One region of the Ferrigenium sp. UT5 genome, then DNA from elsewhere that is predicted to be linked to it. Evidence: predicted binding sites of a transcription regulator. Region 1 holds the regulator's gene; the other holds the start of a gene.
What was found. The regulator FNR, encoded in region 1, switches genes on or off when oxygen is low (the NO sensors DNR and NnrR bind a similar motif). The targets are predictions, from matches to a motif close to TTTGATNTANATCAAA.

Region 1 (3,418 bases):
GCGCCTCATCAACCTGCACGCCCGGCAGGTAGGTCAGGCTGCTGATCGGGGTGGCCATGACCTGTGCCACATCGTCCGCCGTCAGGGTGATCTTCTTGCCGCTGCCCGTCCCCGCAATGCGCAGTCCGCGCTCGTACATTCTGCGAATATCCTCTGCCGCAATGTCCACCGTCACCACCACGCGCGAACGCAGCCCGGCGAGGTTGACCTGTTCGAAGAAGACTTCCGCCGTCAATTCTCCCGCCGGCGATTTGAACAGGCTCGGAACCGCCTGTTCCTTGAAGCGCTGTTCCGCTTCGGCCGGCGTCGAAACCCCCAGGGTCAGGCCGAAGACGTTGACCGAATCGGCGCTCGGATGTTCGATATGCCAGGGAAGATCGGTCTTGTCCGGGCGGTCGCCGGGGATGAGAAAAGCGCCCAGCAGAAGGGTGACGGAGATGAGGCCGACGCCCCAATAGATTTTGCTTTCAGTGGTCATCTTGGTTATACGGTGGTTTGTGGGGGAAGCGGTGCGCCTTTGGGCATTTTGCTGTGGCGCGCCTGATACATCGAGTCGTTGCCCAGCACGATCAGGATCAGCAAGGACACCATGAACGGCAGCAGCCCGACCCCGCCCAGCAGGGCAAGGGTGGCGATTTTCGACCAGCCCATCATCTTGGACAGCATGAGTCCGCCGCCGATTACGATACAGGTGATGACCAGCAGCCACATGAAGTGCTGGTTGCGTTTGTCGGCGACGACCCAGTGCGCCTTGACGAACGCGATTTCGTTGCCGGCGGCGATCTTTCTCGCCTTGATGGCGATATAGCCGGTGATGGCGAATGACAGGATCGGCACGATCAGCACCATCAGCGGGAAGGTGCTGAAAACCCCGAAAGTCGAGGCGAACACCAGGATGTGGTTGAACACCAGATTGATCAGGAAAATTTCATGCGGCCACTTGGCGCGCGTGATCTCGTCCGGGGTGGCGTTATAGGATCGTGTCATGGGGGTGTGACTCCGGGTGATTGGCGAAACGCGGGGCGCAGGATACCGATTCTGCGGCGGGAAGGGAATGGGTCAGGTCTTCCCCATCATTTCGCGCAAACGCGGCAAGGCGAGAATTTCGATGGAGCGCGCCTTGACGCGAATCAGACCGTCATCCTGAAAACGCGAGAAGGCGCGGCTGACCGTTTCCAGCTTCAGGCCGAGATAACTGCCGATGTCCAAGCGCGACATGCGCAGGGTGAGTTGCGTGGAGGACATGCCGTGGGCCGCATTGCGCTGGGACAGATTGAGGAGAAACGCGGCCAGGCGCTCTTCGGCGCGCATCGATCCCAACAACAGCATGATGCCCTGGTCGCGCACGATCTCGCGGCTCATGATTTTGTGCAGATGGCGCTGCAGGCTGGGGATCTCGCGGCCGAGTTCCTCCAGCTTGGAAAAAGGCAGCTCGCAGACTTCGCCGGTTTCCATCGCGACCGCCTCGCAGGTATGGATATCGGTACTGATCGCCTCCAGGCCAATGATTTCGCCCGGCATGACGAATCCGGTCACTTGTTCGCGCCCGTCTTCGTGCAGAATTCGGGTCTTGAAGGAACCGCTGCGGATCGCATACAGTGACTTGAAAGAGTCGCCGCTGCGATACAGATAGTCGCCGGAGGCGTAGTTGCGTTTGCGATGGCTCAGCAACTCCAGCCGGTGCATTTCAGCGTCCGACAGATCCACCGGCAGGCAAAGTTCGCGCAGATTACAACTGGAGCACGCCACCCTGAAGAGGGAGGCGGCTGGCGCAGCGGTCGTGATATCGTTCAAGGCCATATGGGTTCTGGGGTTGATTGGAATCATTTTGACATAAATCAAGCTGGTCCGGCAGTGCAATGGCATAGTGCGCGGGTATTCAAGGAGAGCAGGATGAACGAAACGAGCAAACATATCGAAGTCGATCTGGAGTTGATCCGCAGACTGGACAAGAACGGGCCGCGTTACACCTCGTATCCGACCGCAGATCGTTTCGTCGAAGCCTTCAATGCGGAAAGCTATGCGAACTGGGTGGCCAAGCGCGAGATTGGCGGGGTCAGCCGCCCGTTGTCGCTGTATATCCATATCCCTTTTTGCAATACCCTGTGCTTTTACTGTGCCTGCAACAAGGTCATCACCAAAGACCGCAGCAAATCGGCGGAATATGTGCGCTATCTGCTCAAGGAAATGGCCATGCAGGCCGCGTTGCTGGGGCCGCAGCAGGTCGTGGAGCAGTTGCACTTCGGTGGCGGCACCCCGACTTTTTTGAGCGACGACGAGCTGCGCCAGGTGATGGCGGCCATTCACAGCCATTTCAAACTCATCGACGACGGCGAGTATTCCATCGAGATCGATCCGCGCAAGGTGACCGACGACACCATTGCCCTGCTCGGGCAGCTCGGTTTCAATCGTATCAGTCTCGGGGTGCAGGACTTTGACGACACCGTGCAGCGGGCGGTGAACCGCATCCAGAGCGAAGAGGAGACGGTGCGCGTCATGCGCGCCGCGCGCGTCAACGGCTTCAAATCGATCAGCATCGACCTGATCTACGGGCTGCCGAAACAGACGCTGGAGGGGTTCGGCACCACGCTCGACCGCGTGATCGCTGCCGATCCGGATCGGCTGTCGATTTACAACTATGCGCACATGCCGACCGTATTCAAGCCGCAACGGCGGATCCACGAGGAGGACTTGCCCGCGCCGCAGGTCAAGCTGGACATCCTCAACATGGCGGTGAACAAACTGACGGGCGCCGGTTATGTTTATATCGGCATGGACCACTTTGCCAAGCCGGAAGACGAACTGGCGGTGGCGCAGCGGCAGGGTCGGCTGCACCGCAATTTCCAGGGGTATTCGACGCACTCGGATTGCGATCTGGTCGCGCTCGGCGTCAGTGCCATCGGCAAGATCGGGCCGACCTATAGCCAGAATTATCGCGACCTGGAAAACTACTATGACGCGCTGGAACGGAACGAACTGCCTATCATGCGCGGGTTGGAGCTGAATGCGGACGACCTGGTGCGGCGCGCGATCATCCAGGCCCTGATGTGTCACTTCGAGCTGTCCAAACAATCGTTCAACATTGCCTATCTGATCGATTTCGACCAGTACTTCGCCGCTGAAATGCCGGAACTGGAAGATTACGCGCGGGAAGGACTGCTTGAACTGTCGCCGCAGTGGATCACGGTGACCCCGAAGGGACGCATGCTAATCCGCAATATATGCATGGTCTTCGACAAGTATCTGCGCACAAAGCAGGAGCATGCGCGCTACTCTAAGGTAATATAGAAGCTCGATATTGCCGAATTCGCCTACCGGGCGGTGGTGCGTGCATTCAGGAGGAGACCCCGCATGCAGGGGCGCAGATGACAAAAAAAGTTGACGATTTTCGCCTGAAACTGGGCAAGCAGGAACTGGT
Region 2 (3,418 bases), on a different contig from region 1:
GGAAGACATTGCAGTCCTGACCGGGGGCACCGTGATTGCCGAAGAAGTGGGTCTGACACTGGAGAAGGCCACGCTGGAAGAACTGGGTCAAGCCAAGCGCATCGAAGTTGGCAAGGAAAACACCATCATCGTTGATGGCGCAGGCAAGGAAGATTTGATCCAGTCGCGCATCACCCAGATCAATAAGCAGATCGAAGAATCAACCAGCGATTACGACAAGGAAAAGCTCCAGGAACGCAAAGCCAAGTTGGCGGGCGGCGTTGCGGTCATCAAGGTGGGCGCGGCGACCGAAGTCGAGATGAAAGAGAAGAAAGACCGTGTTGACGATGCCTTGCATGCCACTCGTGCGGCCGTTGAAGAGGGAATCGTGGCGGGCGGCGGCGTTGCGCTGTTGCGTGCCAAGATTGCGGTTGCAACCCTCAAGGGGGACAACCATGACCAGGACGCGGGCATCACCATCGTGTTGCGCGCGATGGAAGCGCCATTGCGCGCCATCGTGGCGAACGCGGGTGATGAGCCCTCTGTAGTCGTCAACAAAGTGCTGGAAAACAAGGGGAACTTCGGCTACAACGCCGCCAGCAGCGAGTACGGCGACATGATGGCGATGGGTGTGGTTGACCCCACCAAGGTGACCCGGACCGCCTTGCAACATGCGGCATCCATCGCAGGTCTGATGCTGACCACGGCTTGCATGGTTGCCGAGTTGCCAGAAGAAAAACCAGCCGGCGGTATGGGCGGTGGTGATATGGGAGGTATGGGCGGCATGATGTAATCGCACCTGCGACGCGATTCGAGTAGGGGATTGCGCGGTGTGCGGGTGCCTGATGTGCCGTAAAGGCACATCGCCCCGTGTGCCATGCATCCGAATCGTGCGCAGGTCTTGCTGACCAATAAAATGGGCGCCCGCGGGCGCCCATTTTATTGCACTTGCGCGTGCGGGTTTAGAACCGATACGTGACGCCGGCGCCGACCGTGATCGGGTTCAGATCAAGCGTGCCGATCGAGCTTCCGCCCGCCTTGACTTTGGTATCCATCTGAATGTACTTGAGGTCCGCGTTGATCCCCCAGTTTTTGTCGAGCATGTAGTCAGCGCCGACTTGAGCGGCCAGACCCAGGCTGGAACTGTCCACGCGTGCCGTTGTGCCCACGTTGCGGCTGCTGAAAATGGTGTAATTCAGGCCCAGACCAACATAGGGTTTGAACGCCCCCAACTCGGTAACGTGGTACTGCAAGAGCAACGAAGGCGGCAAGGCCCGAACCGATCCCAGCTTGGTTCCATCATTCTTGATATCGACACTTTGCGGGGTCGTCAGCACCAGTTCGGCGGCAATGTTCGGGGTAATGAAATAGCTGAAGTCCACTTCCGGAATCCAGCGATTGTCCGCCTCGACATTAATGGGCAAGTTATTTTGACCATTGCTGAAATCGACATACAGCGCGCGCGCGCGAACCATGAACACGCCCTCTTCGGCCTGTACGACCGGAGCCGACAACAGACCTGCGGTAGCCAGCATTGCAACCAGAACCTTATTACGCATAACTCTCTCCCTTTTTTGATTGAACGGAGGCGGCATGTTAACGAGGGCGGGTGTTGGCTAAATTGACAAAAATCAAAAAAATCGCAAAATTTCAAGAGACCACCAGGACACAACCAAGGCGTGCATCACAGGGGCGATTGACGTCCGGAACACACCGTTTGGGGGTGGATTTTAGCGCCCTGCCAGCATCGCCAGTCCCCAGCCCACGCCGAAGCCTGTCACTTCCGTGCCGACCGAGCCCAGCCCGCCCGGACAGCGGCAGGCGGACAAGTCGACGTGCAGCCACGGCGTGTCGTGTTCCACGAAGCGCAACAGGAAACGCGTGGCAAGGATGTGGTCGGCTTCGCCGTCGGGCGAACATTGCTTGATGTCGGCGACTTTGGATTCCAGTTCAGTTTCGTAATCCTCATCCAGCGGAAAGGCACACAGTCGTTCACCGGTCTGCCGACCCGCCTCCACGGCACGCTGCAACAACCCGGCACGGTTGCCCAGCACCCCGGCATAGCGATGTCCCAGCGCAGACTTCATGCTGCCGGTCAGCGTGGCGAAATCCAGCATCAGATCAGGCTTGGCGCGCGACGCGAGGGTGAGCGTGTCGGCCAGCACCATCCTGCCCTCGGCGTCGGTGTGCACGATCTCGATGGTGGTGCCGTTCAGCGCCGTGACGATGTCATTCTGCTTGAATGCGTGGGGGCCGATATGGTTCTGCGCGATGGCCAGCCAGCAGTCGATGTTCAACGGCAATTTTTGTTGGGTCGCGGCCAGCAGGATACCCAGCGCAACCGCCGAGCCGTTCATGTCGGTGTGCATGTTGTACATGGAGCGCGACGGCTTGAGGTTGTGACCGCCGGTGTCGAAGCAGATGCCCTTGCCGACCAGCGCGACCGTTTGCTTCGCCTTCGGGTGCCGGCAGGAAAGATGCACGATGGCCGCATCGTCGCTGTAGCTGCCCTGTGCCACCGCGATGAAGGCACCCGCACCCAGCTTGTGCAGCGCCTTCATGTCGAATTCTTCGTGCTGCCACTTGTTTTCTGTTGCCAGTTTTTTCACCCGTTGCCGGTATGCGCCCGGCGTCAATTCGTTCGGCGGCAGCACGGTGAGTTCGCGGCACAGCAGGTTGCCGGCCGCTTGTGCGCGCAAGGCATCGAACGGCTTTTTGTCCACCTCGCCAATCAGCAAGATTTTCTGCAACGACTTGCGTTCATCCTTCTTCTTGCGCACCGGCAGCAGCGCGCCGTTCACCCACGCTCCGTACACTGCGAGCTCCGCCATGTGCTGGCGCTGCGCGGCATCGCCGTTCACCGCGATGGCGATAACCTTCGGTTGTTCTTCCAGCAGCAACTGCAAGGCTTTGCGTACTTGCGTCTGCAACACGAAAGTGTCCTGGTCAAAGTCCAGCATCGCCCAAGCCACCAGCGTGCCATCCGCCGCGTTCGCCGCAACCGGCGACTTTGCCAATGCATCGGCCTTCATGTCGCGGCGCTTGAGTACGGCAGCGAGCAACGCGCCGTGCGTGACATCCTTGGGAAATGTCTTGGTTTTTGGCAACAGCACCAGCAGGTGGTCGCCGGCATGCTGGGTCTGGGAATAGGTCAGTTGTGCTAGCATTGCGGCCTCGAATTTAGTCAATGAACGCCGCGATTATACGGGCTACCCCATGCGCCAATATCTCGATCTGATGCAGCACGTCCTTACGCACGGGACAAAGAAATCCGACCGCACCGGCACCGGCACCACCAGCGTGTTCGGCTACCAGATGCGCTTCAATTTGCAGGAAGGTTTTCCGCTGGTCACCACCAAGAAGTGCCACCTGAAATCCATCATCCATGAGCTGCTGTGGTTCCTGCAGGGCAGCACCAACATCAAATATCTCAAGGATA

Region 2: ACKTSJ_RS09245 (OmpW/AlkL family protein) is a predicted target of FNR. The motif match lies at 1,600-1,615, and genes of this name have one in related genera.

The regions. Positions count from the first base shown of each region.
Region 1 covers NZ_BAAFRY010000009.1:6,282-9,699, reverse strand. The annotation lists gene ACKTSJ_RS04760 (hypothetical protein) at 1-478, opposite strand, end outside; gene ACKTSJ_RS04755 (hypothetical protein) at 484-987, opposite strand; gene fnr (fumarate/nitrate reduction transcriptional regulator Fnr) at 1,060-1,800, opposite strand; gene hemN (oxygen-independent coproporphyrinogen III oxidase) at 1,894-3,288, shown strand; gene ACKTSJ_RS04740 (nitronate monooxygenase) at 3,366-3,418, shown strand, end outside.
Region 2 covers NZ_BAAFRY010000023.1:20,842-24,259, forward strand. The annotation lists gene groL (chaperonin GroEL) at 1-772, shown strand, start outside; gene ACKTSJ_RS09245 (OmpW/AlkL family protein) at 942-1,538, opposite strand; gene ACKTSJ_RS09250 (M17 family metallopeptidase) at 1,710-3,146, opposite strand; gene ACKTSJ_RS09255 (thymidylate synthase) at 3,196-3,418, shown strand, end outside.